DNA from 2 places in the Candidatus Accumulibacter propinquus genome. Region 1 is predicted to be linked to the other one. Evidence: riboswitches for the same ligand, from Rfam matches in the RefSeq annotation. Region 1 holds a riboswitch; the other holds the start of a gene.
The links. Region 1 has a riboswitch for cyclic di-GMP ahead of AC15MQ_RS14925 (DUF1631 family protein). Riboswitches for the same ligand answer to the same signal wherever they lie in the genome.
Positions count from the first base shown of each region.

Region 1 (5,522 bases):
GGTCCACCGAGATTGGTCGTCTGCTCATGGCGCAGTGCGCACCGACGATCAAGAAGCTTTCGCTTGAGCTTGGCGGGAACGCGCCGTTCATCGTCTTCGACGATGCGGATATTGCGGCCGCAGTCGAAGGCGCCATCATCGCCAAGTATCGCAACACCGGACAGACCTGCGTCTGTGCCAACCGGCTGCTGGTTCAGGACCGAGTCTACGATCGCTTCGTCGAGCAATTGGCCAGGCGCGTAGAGTCGCTGAAGGTGGGGCCAGGGAACGACGAAGGCGTCGCTCAGGGGCCGCTGATCGACGCGGCGGCGCTGGCCAAGGTCGAAGCGCATATCGCCGACGCCGTTGCCGGGGGCGCGCGCGTGGTCACCGGTGGCCACCGGCACGAGCGCGGCGGCACGTTCTTCACGCCAACGGTTCTCGCTGACGTCAAGCCGGAGATGCTGCTGGCGCGCGAAGAGACTTTCGGGCCAGTGGCGCCGGTCTTCCGGTTTTCGAGCGAGGCAGAGGCCGTCGGGATGGCCAACGACACCGAGTTCGGTCTGGCAGCATACTTCTACAGCCGCGATATCGCGCGCTGCCTGCGCGTTGGTGAAGCACTCGAGTACGGCATGATCGGCGTTAACACCGGCCTGATCTCGAATGAAGTGGCCCCCTTCGGGGGTGTCAAGCAGTCGGGAATCGGCCGCGAGGGCTCCAGGCATGGGCTGGACGAGTATCTGGAAATCAAGTACCTGTGTTTCAGTACACTTTGATGGCGCGGGCACTCTAGATGAAGCTGATGGTCGTGTTGTTGTTCGTCGCCCTGATCGCCGCAGCGATCTACTGGTGGCGCTCGTTGCTCAGGCAGCGCTCCACGTTCATTGACGCTTATCCCTACGCGAAGTTTCTCGATCGACGTCTGGCGGCACGGCGGCCCGAACTGGACGAAGCGCAGCGGGTGTTGGTCTTTGACGGCTTGCGCGAATACTTCCAGCTGTGCCGGGAGGCCAGGAATCGGCTGGTGGCTATGCCATCACAGGTGGTCGATGACGCCTGGCACGAGTTCATTCTGTTTACCCGCCAGTATCAGCAATTCTGCGAGCGTGGGCTGGGGCGCTTTCTGCACCACACGCCGGCTGAAGCGATGCGTGCGCCGACCGACGCGCAGGATGGAATCAAGCGCGCTTGGCGGCTTGCGTGCAGACGCGATGGGATCGATCCGAAAGCGCCGCAGTCGCTGCCGATGCTTTTTGCGCTTGATGGCCTGCTCGGGATCACCGGGGGTTTTGTCTATCAGCTCGACTGCCTGGCCGCAACCCGCGACGGCACGGGTTATTGCGCCGGCCACATCAGTTGCGGGGGTGGCTGTGGCGGGAGCAGCGGCTGTGGCGGAGACAGCGACGGCGGCGGGTCAGGCGGCGACGGTTGTGGCGGGGGAGGGTGCGGCGGCGGTGGCGGTGACTGAAGCAGCGGCGTGCAGACCGCGTCTGTGAGCCGCAATGTTTGTCCTTTCAAGGGCTTAAAGGCATCCGCCGGTGACCGACAACTGTTCTTTGATACAGGCCGGGGCCGATCGCCTGCCACTGGTGCAAACCCGTATGTTGGTCAGCGCACAGAGCCTGCCAGCGCTTTTCATTAGCCTTGGTACTTGGCCACGACGAAATGATTCGTGGGCTTCAGAGCACGAGCCGAGTCCGGCTTGTGTATCAGCGGTACCAACCAAGCTAGGAGTTCATCATGAACAAGGATCAAGTCAAGGGCGCAGCAAAAGACCTCGGTGGGACGATTCAGGAACAGGTCGGCAAGTTGACCGGTAGCACGGAGCAGCAGGCAAAGGGTGTCAAAAATCAGGTTGAAGGCAAGCTGCAACAACATCTCGGCGACCTGAAAGAGAACGCCAGTGACGCTCGGGACGCCGTCAAGAAAGCCGTGAACCCGTAGGACAACGCGGTCTCGACTGCAAGCGCTGGCTGCCGATGGTTTGCCGGCAACTTGGCATGTTGCCGAGTTGCCGGCAAATGTTAACAAGGCTATGGTACCCATTGCCTGCGGGATGACAAGGAACAGTCAGCTGATGTAATGTGCGCTTTTGGTTCCGACCGAGAGGTTTCCCCACCATGAGCGCTCTGGACCAGGTCATCGCGGAAGTCGGGCGCGGTGAGGTCGCTTTCCCCACCCACGCCGATGTCGCCTTCCGGGTGCGTCTTGCCCTTGATGATCCGGATTTGCATCTGGGCCAGGTCGCGCAGCTTGTCCTGGCGGAACCTCTGTTGGCCGCACGGGTGGTGGCGTTAGCTAATTCGGTGGCGTTCAACCGCTGGGGGCAGCATGTAGCCGACGTGCAAAGTGCCGTAACCCGGCTGGGAACCCGCTTCGTGCGCACCCTGGCCACGGCGGTTGTGATGCGTCAGATGACCAGCGGCTTGCGCTCGCCGGACTGCCGCGCACTTTCGGAGCGGCTCTGGGAGCACACCGCACATGTGGCCGCGCTGGCCCATGTGCTGGCGCGGCGCTTTCTGCGCCCTTTGGCTGATGTGGCGCTGTTTGCCGGGATGGTCCACGAGGTGGGGGGCTTTTTTCTGATCTCACGCACCGAACTGCATCCCGACCTATTCGTGGCTGGCAGCATACTGTCGCCGGAAGTCGACAGGTTGATCGGCCAGGCTGTGCTGAAAGCGCTGGCTGTACCGCAAGAAGTTGTCGAAGCGGTGGAAATGCTCTGGGAGCCGAGGTCAGGCAGTTTTCCACCCGTTGACCTGAGTGATGTCCTTTCATTGGCGCACCGCCTGACGCCGATCCCTTCGCCGCTGCACAGTCCGGACGCTGAGGACGTGGCGGGAGACGTCCAGGCGGCACCCCTTCTGGCCGAGATACTCGAAAAATCTGGCGAGGAGATGGAGTCGCTGATAAGCGCCTTGCACTATTGAGACTATTGGTGTAGATTCTAAACAGCTAGTCTTACTGAAAAAGGCAAACCCGTCGAAAGGCGGGGACGCAAAGTCACCGGTCTACAGAAAACGGAGTTGTCGCCGCTTTCTAGGACGGCGGGACCGCCAGGCGAACAGATGCAGCATCAGGACCATGAACAGCGCTGCATCCTTGACCAGAAGCCCGTCGGTGCCCTGAGGGGCCAAACTGCCGCTCCGAGACAGTGACCTTGCGCCAACCCGCCACATTTAGCGGTTTGGCAGTGCGTGTTTTTTCAGCGCCAGCGGCAAGGAGAATCGGTGATGGCAGTCCCAGTTCCAGCAAATAACGTGATCAGGTTCCCTGAAGGGGTTCGTGGCGCGCTCGTTGATGTCGATCATCCCGGTGTCCTCACAGAGGCACGGGATCTCATGGGGTGCAAGCTCCGTGACGCCTTCAGGTCGGTGCTGCCCCGAGTCGAGGAGGAACTGCTCAGCAAAGGTGACGTCGCTTGCGGACGCGCGCAAAGGGTCCTGTTCTACCACACGGGAGAAGCGATTCACGCCAAAGCGCCGCAGCTCGAAGGCGCTTTGCTCGCCAAGTGGTCAGCACTCTTCACGCAGGCATGCCGTGCTTCGAACAAGGGCAGACGTGGTGCTGCCAGCAGCCCTCCACAAGAACTGCAATTGGTTGACTTTGGCGCCATGGACGAGGAACTGGTCGTCAAGGCCATCGCTGGCAGCCTTCGTAGTCAGTGTGACGAGGGGCTGTTTGCCATTGGGCGCCGGCTGGCGTTCTTGTCTGGAGAACCGGAAGGCAGCCTGCCCATAGAACATCTCATCGCCGAATCGCTGGGCGGTGCATTCGAGGATGCCGGGTTGGTCGGCAAGGCGAAGCTGGAAATCCTGCAACTCATGGAGCGCCACGCCGTCGATGTCTTTGGCCCGACCATTGACGATTTGAATGCTTTCTTGATTGGCCGTGGTGTGCTGCCACAGCTTTCCCGAACCTGCTCCCCGTCACCAAACCAACCGCGCAACGCGACTGACCCCGGCAAGCCTGCCGAATCTGCCGACCTCTTTGCTTTGCTGCAGGAACTCGTGCGCCCGCAGCAAGTGTCCGCAGGGACGGGCGGCGCTGGCGCTGGCTGTGGCCCTTCCACCGGCGTGTCCATGGGCGGTGCGTCGCCCGCCGGCATGGCCGTTGCCATGGAGCAGGTCATGGCCTCTCTGGATACCCTGCAGAGGGCGGTGCCGGTGCAAACGGCCGCGGCATTGATGGACAACGTCTTGCGGCAGTTCCATAGCAGTGACGCAGGCCAGAACCTCGACTATCTGCATTCCGTCACCGTGGATATCGTTGCCACCCTCTTTGACTTCATCTTCGACGACGCTTCTGTCGCCGACCCGATCAAGGCCCTGGTTGCGCGCATGCAGATTCCGGTGCTGAAGGTCGCCATGTTGGACAAGACTTTCTTTTCGAGCAAGTCGCATCCGGCGCGGCGCCTGCTGGACGGGATTTCGCGAGCGGCGGTGCGTTGCGGCCCGCAAGCGGGTCACGATAATCCCTTGTACGCGCGGGTCGCGGAAATCGTCGAACGGCTGCAGAACGAGTTCAGTCAGGATACCGAATTGTTCGATACGCTGTGCATCGAACTGGAGGCATTCCTTGAAAGCCAGGAGGCTGCAGCCGATGCCCACGCCGTCAACGCGGCGCCACTGGTTGCCGAACAGGAGCGCTACGAACTCGCGGCTGCGGCAGCCGATCACGCCCTCGTCGGCTGGCTGGCGATGCCACTGCCATCGGCGGTGACTGATCTGCTGGACAACGAATGGCGCAAACTCCTCGTTCGGCACTCTATGGACGGTGACAATGCCGCCTGGGAGGCAGCCATGGACACGGTCAGTGAACTGGTGGCGAGCGTCGACATCCCGTCGGATGTGCCAAGCCGGAAGCGGCTGGCGGCCCGCTTGCCGACCCTGGTTCGCCGCATCTGCAACGGGCTTGGCCGCCTGGAGATGGCAGATGATCGCCGCCTGGCCCTGATCGATGCGCTCTTCAGTGTGCATGCCGCGGTCCTGCGGGGTACGGCACCGCCAATCGTCACTCCACGGCCGGTGTTGCCGGTGGCAGAGCCCGTGCCGGTCAGCCTTGCCCGCGAGCAGGTCGTGCGCGGCGAAACGCAGATCGAACGAATTTCACTGGCCGGGGCCAATGAACTACCCCCTTCGCGAGACAGGGCAGACGTACTGTCGCTGGTGGGAAGCCTGCAGCGTGGCGATTGGGTCGAATTTGCGAATCCGGAATCCGGACCCTTGCGTTATCGCCTATCGTGGATTAGCCCGCAGCGAGGCATTCTGCTATTCACTACCTCGCAGTCGCCGCGTGCGATATCGGTGACCCCGAATGCCCTGGCGCTCCAGATCGAGCGCGGTGAAGCGATCCTCATGCCGCCGGAACCGATGTTCGATCGCGCCGTTAACCGCGCACTGCAAAAACTGAAGGCTGCGTAACTCTGGTCACGACTGGAGTCCGGAAGTGTTGCCGCCGGTGAGTCAACGCTGCGCAGCTTCAGCGGCCGCAACACGCTGACGCCCTTACCTTCGCCAAAGCGTTCGAGCGTGCGCCTCGAC
Region 1 covers NZ_JBSEHC010000003.1:1,976,897-1,982,418, forward strand. Annotated here, with positions in the region: gene AC15MQ_RS14900 (NAD-dependent succinate-semialdehyde dehydrogenase) at 1-755, shown strand, start outside; gene AC15MQ_RS14905 (glycine-rich domain-containing protein) at 773-1,447, shown strand; gene AC15MQ_RS14910 (CsbD family protein) at 1,720-1,923, shown strand; gene AC15MQ_RS14915 (HDOD domain-containing protein) at 2,100-2,909, shown strand; cyclic di-GMP riboswitch class I at 2,942-3,040, shown strand; gene AC15MQ_RS14920 (hypothetical protein) at 3,159-3,290, opposite strand; gene AC15MQ_RS14925 (DUF1631 family protein) at 3,321-5,402, shown strand; gene AC15MQ_RS14930 (hypothetical protein) at 5,511-5,522, shown strand, end outside.

Region 2 (5,522 bases), on a different contig from region 1:
TTGAGGGCTCTGGCGGTTGCCGAGACATTGCCCTGCTGCTCGACCAGGACACGCTGGATGTGTTCCCATTCGAGCCGATCGATCGACAGGGGCGAGCCCGTAACCGGGATCGCCGAGTCGCCGCCGCTGCTCTTGTTGAGCGCCGCGACGATTTCGTCGGCGTCGCACGGTTTGGCCAGGTAGTGGACGGCGCCGAGCTTGATCGCCTCGATGGCGGTGGCGATGCTGGCGTAGCCGGTGAGCATGACGATGCGCGTGTTCGGGTCGAGTTCCAGCAGTTTCTCGATCAATACCAGCCCCGACTGGCCGGGCATCCTGAGGTCGACGACGGCGTACTCCGGCGACTGTGCCTGTGCCTTGACGATGGCTGCCGCGACCGTGGCGGCAACGCTCACGGCATAGCCGCGTCGATCCAGCGCACGCGCGAGAACGCGTCGGAAAGCGTCGTCGTCGTCGACCAGGAGCAGCGTCGAGCGTTCGTCATCGGCTGCTTGCGGGTTTCGTCCAGGCATCTTGATCACGCTTTCAGGCGGTTCAGGGGGAGGGTGACGCGGGTGCAGGCGCCGCCCTGCGGGTCACTGCGGTTGAACAGTTCAACCTGGCCACCGCAGCGCTCGATGGTGGCGTTGCTGAGAAACAGTCCGATGCCGATGCCGCCGGCCTGGTCGTGCGCCGCGCGCTTGCTGCTGAAAAACGCCTGGCCAAGACGCAGCGCCGCTTCTCCCCCGATCCCTGGGCCGCGATCGAAAATCTCGATGCGACAGCTGTCGCTGTCCCAGGACGCCGAAAACCGGAGCGCTTCCGGGTTCGCCGCGTGCGCATCGGCGGCATTGTCGAGCAGATTGAGGAGCGCCTGTTCGAGCGTGCGCTCGGCGGTGACCAGCGGGGGGGGTTGCTCGCCTTGCAGCGTAACGCTGATCCGGGCATGCGGGCGGATGACCTGCCAGTCGTCGAGCAGACGCTGCAGATAGTCGTCGAGTGCCAGCGAGCGCAGACTTTCGTCACGGCCCTGTCCAGTCGATGCGAGGATCTGCGAGATCGTTTGCTTGCAGCGGTCGACCTGTTCTCGCAACAGCAGCAGGTCCTCCTGCAATTCGGCGTCATCGCCGTGTTGCAGTTCGAGTTCGTGGATCACCACGGCCATCGTCGCCAGCGGCGTGCCCAACTGGTGCGCCGCGCCGGCGGCGAGCGTTCCGAGCGAGAGAATCTGTTCGTTGCGCAGTGCCGCTTCGCGGGCAGCGGCGAGTTCGCGCTCACGGTTCTTGAGCGTCGCCGCCATGCGCGTCAGGAAGAAGGCCACGACGCCGAGGCTGATCACGAAGTTGAGCCACATCCCCAGAACATGCAGCGCAAAGCCGCTGCCGTGCGCGGCGTGTGTGTGGGTGCCGCCGGTAGCGCGGGCAAGCAGGGCGTCGAACTGCGCCAGGTCACCCTGCGGTGGTGGTAGTGGCAGGTTCCAGAACATCAGGAAAGTGTAGGCGAAGAGGGTGAGTCCCGCCATCGCCCAGGCGTGTCGGGCCGGCAGCATCGCCGCGGCCAGGGTTGGCGGCAGCAGGAACAGCGAGACGAAAGGGTTGGCCGGGCCGCCGGCAAAATACAGCAGCACGGCGAGGATCGCGACATCGATCGCCATATGGGCGAACACCTCGTTCGCGGTGGGCGGGCCACCCTTGTCGATCCACCATTGCGTGACGAGATTGACGGCTGCGAGCACGGCAATGGCGGCGATCATCGGTACCCCATCGAGGGGAATTTTCAGCCACGCGAGTGCGAGCACCAGCACTACGGCCTGCGTCAGCACTTCGATCCGGCGCAGCGTGACCAGCCGCCGCAGCGGATTCGCCGTGGACGAAAGAACAACGGGTGCGTGCGTCTGATGGACCCGAAACATGCGCTGCAGCATTGCCTGACAGTGATCGAAGCGCCGAATTCTACGCCCTGTGCGTCGCGGTGATGAGGGCTGCGGCAATTGGTCGCGCCTCCAGCTAGCCCTGTCCGCGATCGGAATGTGACGGAAGTCGCACATCGCCGGTCGGTTCTCCTCATATACTTCCGGCACGAGTTGAATAGCAAACGGGGCGAAAGCCCCGGACGCAAAGCTGCAGGCCCTAACCTGAAGTCGAGGAGGGTGGCTGGGTTGCCTCATGGCAAGACGTTCGTTCTGACGTCGAATGCCTCCCTGTCTGCATGCGTGCGTCTCGTGCGAGCGCGCGGCCGGTCCCTTGCGGGCGCGCCGTGTCAAACATATCAGCGGGAGCGCGTGATGAGCAAGACCATCCTGATTGTTGACGACTCTGCCTCGATGCGGCAGGTCGTCAAGATGGCGCTGAAGGGTGCCGGATTTGAAGTAATCGAAGCCTGCGACGGACGGGACGCGCTGAGCAAGCTGGGTGGACAGAAGATCCACCTGGTGATCAGCGACGTGAACATGCCGAACCTGGATGGTATCAGCTTCGTCAGGGAAATGAAGAAGCAGCCCGCCTACCGGTTCGTGCCGGTGATCATGCTCACCACCGAAGGCAACGAAGAAAAAAAGAAAGCGGGCCAGGAAGCCGGCGCCAGAGCCTGGGTGGTCAAGCCCTTCCAGCCGCAGCAGATGCTCGCGGCGGTATCCCGACTGTTGATGATCTGAAGCCGCGATGAGCCTCGCCCGCGCACGCCACGGCCAGACCGCGCGGCTGACCCTCACCGGCGAACTCACCATCTACAGCGTCGCCGAAACCAAGGCCGGACTGGCCGACGCCATGCGCAACGCCGACGACCTCGAAGTCGACCTCGCCGGCATCACCGAAATCGACACCGCCGGACTGCAACTGATGCTCCTCGCCAAACGCCATCCCGGCAAGAACGTCCGCTTCATCAACCACCCCGCGAGTGTCCTGCGCCTGATCGACCTCGCCCATCTCGGCAGCGTGCTCGGCGACCCCCTGTACCTCCCCGCCAGCGAACCGGCCGCGCGCACCCCATGAACGACACCGCCAGTGACCTCAGCGCCGACCTCGCCCAGGCCCTCGGCACCTTCATGGACGAGGCCGCCGAACTCCTCGCCGAAATGGAAGCGATCCTGCTGCGTGCCGAAGCCGGCCGCTGCCGCGAAGACGACCTCAACGCCCTGTTTCGCTGCGCGCACACCATCAAAGGCTCCGGCGGACTGTTCGGCCTCGACGCCGTCGTCCGCTTCACGCACGTCGTCGAAAACGTCCTCGACCGCCTGCGCAACGGCCAACTCCAGTTCGACAGCGAACTGATCAGCCTGCTCCTCGACTGCCAGGACCACATCGCCCAACTGATCGCCGCCGTCGCCGAACACACCACCGCCCCCCTCGCCGGCAGCGACCCCCTGCTCGCCCGCCTGCAAAGCGTCCTCGGCAACGGCGCCGGCCCGCTCCGCGTCGGCACCGACCCGTCGCCCGCCGGCGAAGTCAGCGCCAGCGGCGGCGGCGCGTTCGGCGCCGACCACTGGCATATCTCGCTGCGCCCCGGCAAACAGGTCCTGCAGGACGGCATGGACCCGCTCGCCTTCATCCACTACCTGAGCCAGTACGGCCAACTGCTGCACGTCGAAACCCTCACCAGCGGCCTGCCCGAGTTCGCCGCCGCAGATCCCGAACTCTGCCACCTCGGATTCGAAATCGCCCTCGCCAGCCAGGCCAGCAAGGCCGAAATCGAAGGCGTCTTCGATTTCCTCCGGGAAGGCTCGCAGATCCACATCCTCCCCCCGCAGAGCCAGATTGCCGAGTACCTCGCGCTCATCGAAGCCCACCACCACGACGACGTCGAACGCATCGGCGAAATGCTCGTCGCCTGCGGATCGATCACCGCCCACGAACTGACCACCGCACTGGCCGCGCAGCCACACCAGGCCCCGCGGCGCCTCGGCGAGATCCTCGTCGAACAAGCGGCGCCTGTCCCGCCGCGGCCGACAAACAACAGCGCGCCGAAGCCAGGCGCAGCAGCGACGCGCGCCTCGTCAAAGTCCCCGCAGACCGCCTGGACGCCCTGATCGACCGCGTCGGCGAACTGGTCATCGCCGGCGTCGGCACCCACCTGCAGGTCAGCCGCCTGCAACGGCCCGACCTCCAGGAATCGGCCGAAACCCTGCTCTCGCTCGTCCAGGACATCCGCGACATGACCCTGCGCCTGCGCATGGTCGCCATCGGCGAAGTCTTCGCCCGCTTTCCGCGCGTCGTTCGCGACCTCTCCCGGGAATTGGGCAAGGACATCGAACTCGCCATCCGCGGCGCCGAAACCGAACTCGACAAATCGATGGTCGACCGGATCGGCGACCCCCTGATGCACCTGGTGCGCAACGCCATCGACCACGGCATCGAGACCGCCGAAACGCGCCAGGCCCGCGGCAAACCCGCACGCGGCACCGTCGCACTCCACGCCTACCACGAGTCCGGCAGCATCACCATCGAAGTCAGCGACGACGGCGGCGGCCTCGACCGCGAACGCATCCGCCAGACCGCGATCCAGAAAGGCCTGCTCCCCCCCGACGCCCAACCGACCGACCAGGAAGTCTATCGGCTGATCCTCGCCCCGGGCTTCTCCACCGCCGAAAAAGTCACCGAGCTCTCCGGCCGCGGCGTCGGCATGGACGTCGTACGCAGCAACATCGAAGCCCTGCGGGGGACGATCGACATCGATTCCGTACCGGGGCAGAGCACCACCATGCGCCTGTGCCTGCCGCTGACGCTGGCGATCATCGACGGCTTCCACGTCGGCGTCGGCGGCTCGCACTTCATCATCCCGCTCGACATGGTCGTCGAGTGCCTCGAACTCCCCCCCGAAGTCGGCGAACGCCAATACCTCGAACTGCGCGACCAGGTCCTGCCCTTCGTTCGCCTGCGCCAGCTCTTCGACGAACCGGGGCCGCAACACCCCCGCCCGCGCGTCATCGTCGTCCGATACGGCCACCGCCAGGCCGGCCTGGTCGTCGATCGCATCCACGGCCAATGCCAGACCGTGATCAAACCGCTCGGCCCCCTGTTCGCCGGTGCGCCGGCCGTCTCGGGGTGCACCATCATCGGCAACGGCGAAGTCGGCATGATTCTCGACGTCCCGGCCCTGGTCCGACATTGCGTCGCCGCCGGCCGACGACCGCGCCGCCTGGCGACGCCCCCGCCAGGCGGCGCCGCGCAAGGACCAGACACCGGCGCCATCGACGCCCGGACAGCGATTTCAGACGATTCAACAGGGAGTAGCACATGAACGGATTACGTTCGATCACGGTCGGCAAACGCAACCTCATCTGGGGAGGGGTCACGGCCATCGGCCTGATCCTCTTCTGTATCGTGTCGCTGGTCACCATCCGCGACAGCATGATGGAAGACCGCAAGCAACGGATCAAGAGCCTGGTCGAAGCCGGCACCGGCGTGCTCGACCACTACCAGCAACTCTCGGCGAGCGGCAAGCTCAGCGAAAAGGACGCCCGCAACACCGCGCTCGAAGCCCTGCGCCACATGCGCTACGAAGGCGGCAACTACCTGTTCGGCTTCGACCCCGAAGGCAACTACTAC
Region 2 covers NZ_JBSEHC010000006.1:136,921-142,442, forward strand. Annotated here, with positions in the region: gene AC15MQ_RS18930 (response regulator transcription factor) at 1-512, opposite strand, end outside; gene AC15MQ_RS18935 (ATP-binding protein) at 518-1,891, opposite strand; cyclic di-GMP riboswitch class I at 2,059-2,145, shown strand; gene AC15MQ_RS18940 (response regulator) at 2,264-2,632, shown strand; gene AC15MQ_RS18945 (STAS domain-containing protein) at 2,640-2,969, shown strand; gene AC15MQ_RS18950 (Hpt domain-containing protein) at 2,966-4,003, shown strand; partial or broken gene AC15MQ_RS18955 (hypothetical protein) at 4,021-4,074, shown strand; gene AC15MQ_RS18960 (chemotaxis protein CheA) at 4,129-5,214, shown strand; gene AC15MQ_RS18965 (methyl-accepting chemotaxis protein) at 5,211-5,522, shown strand, end outside.
Region 2: linked by a shared signal. The riboswitch ahead of AC15MQ_RS18940 (response regulator) and the one ahead of AC15MQ_RS14925 (DUF1631 family protein) in region 1 are both predicted to bind cyclic di-GMP.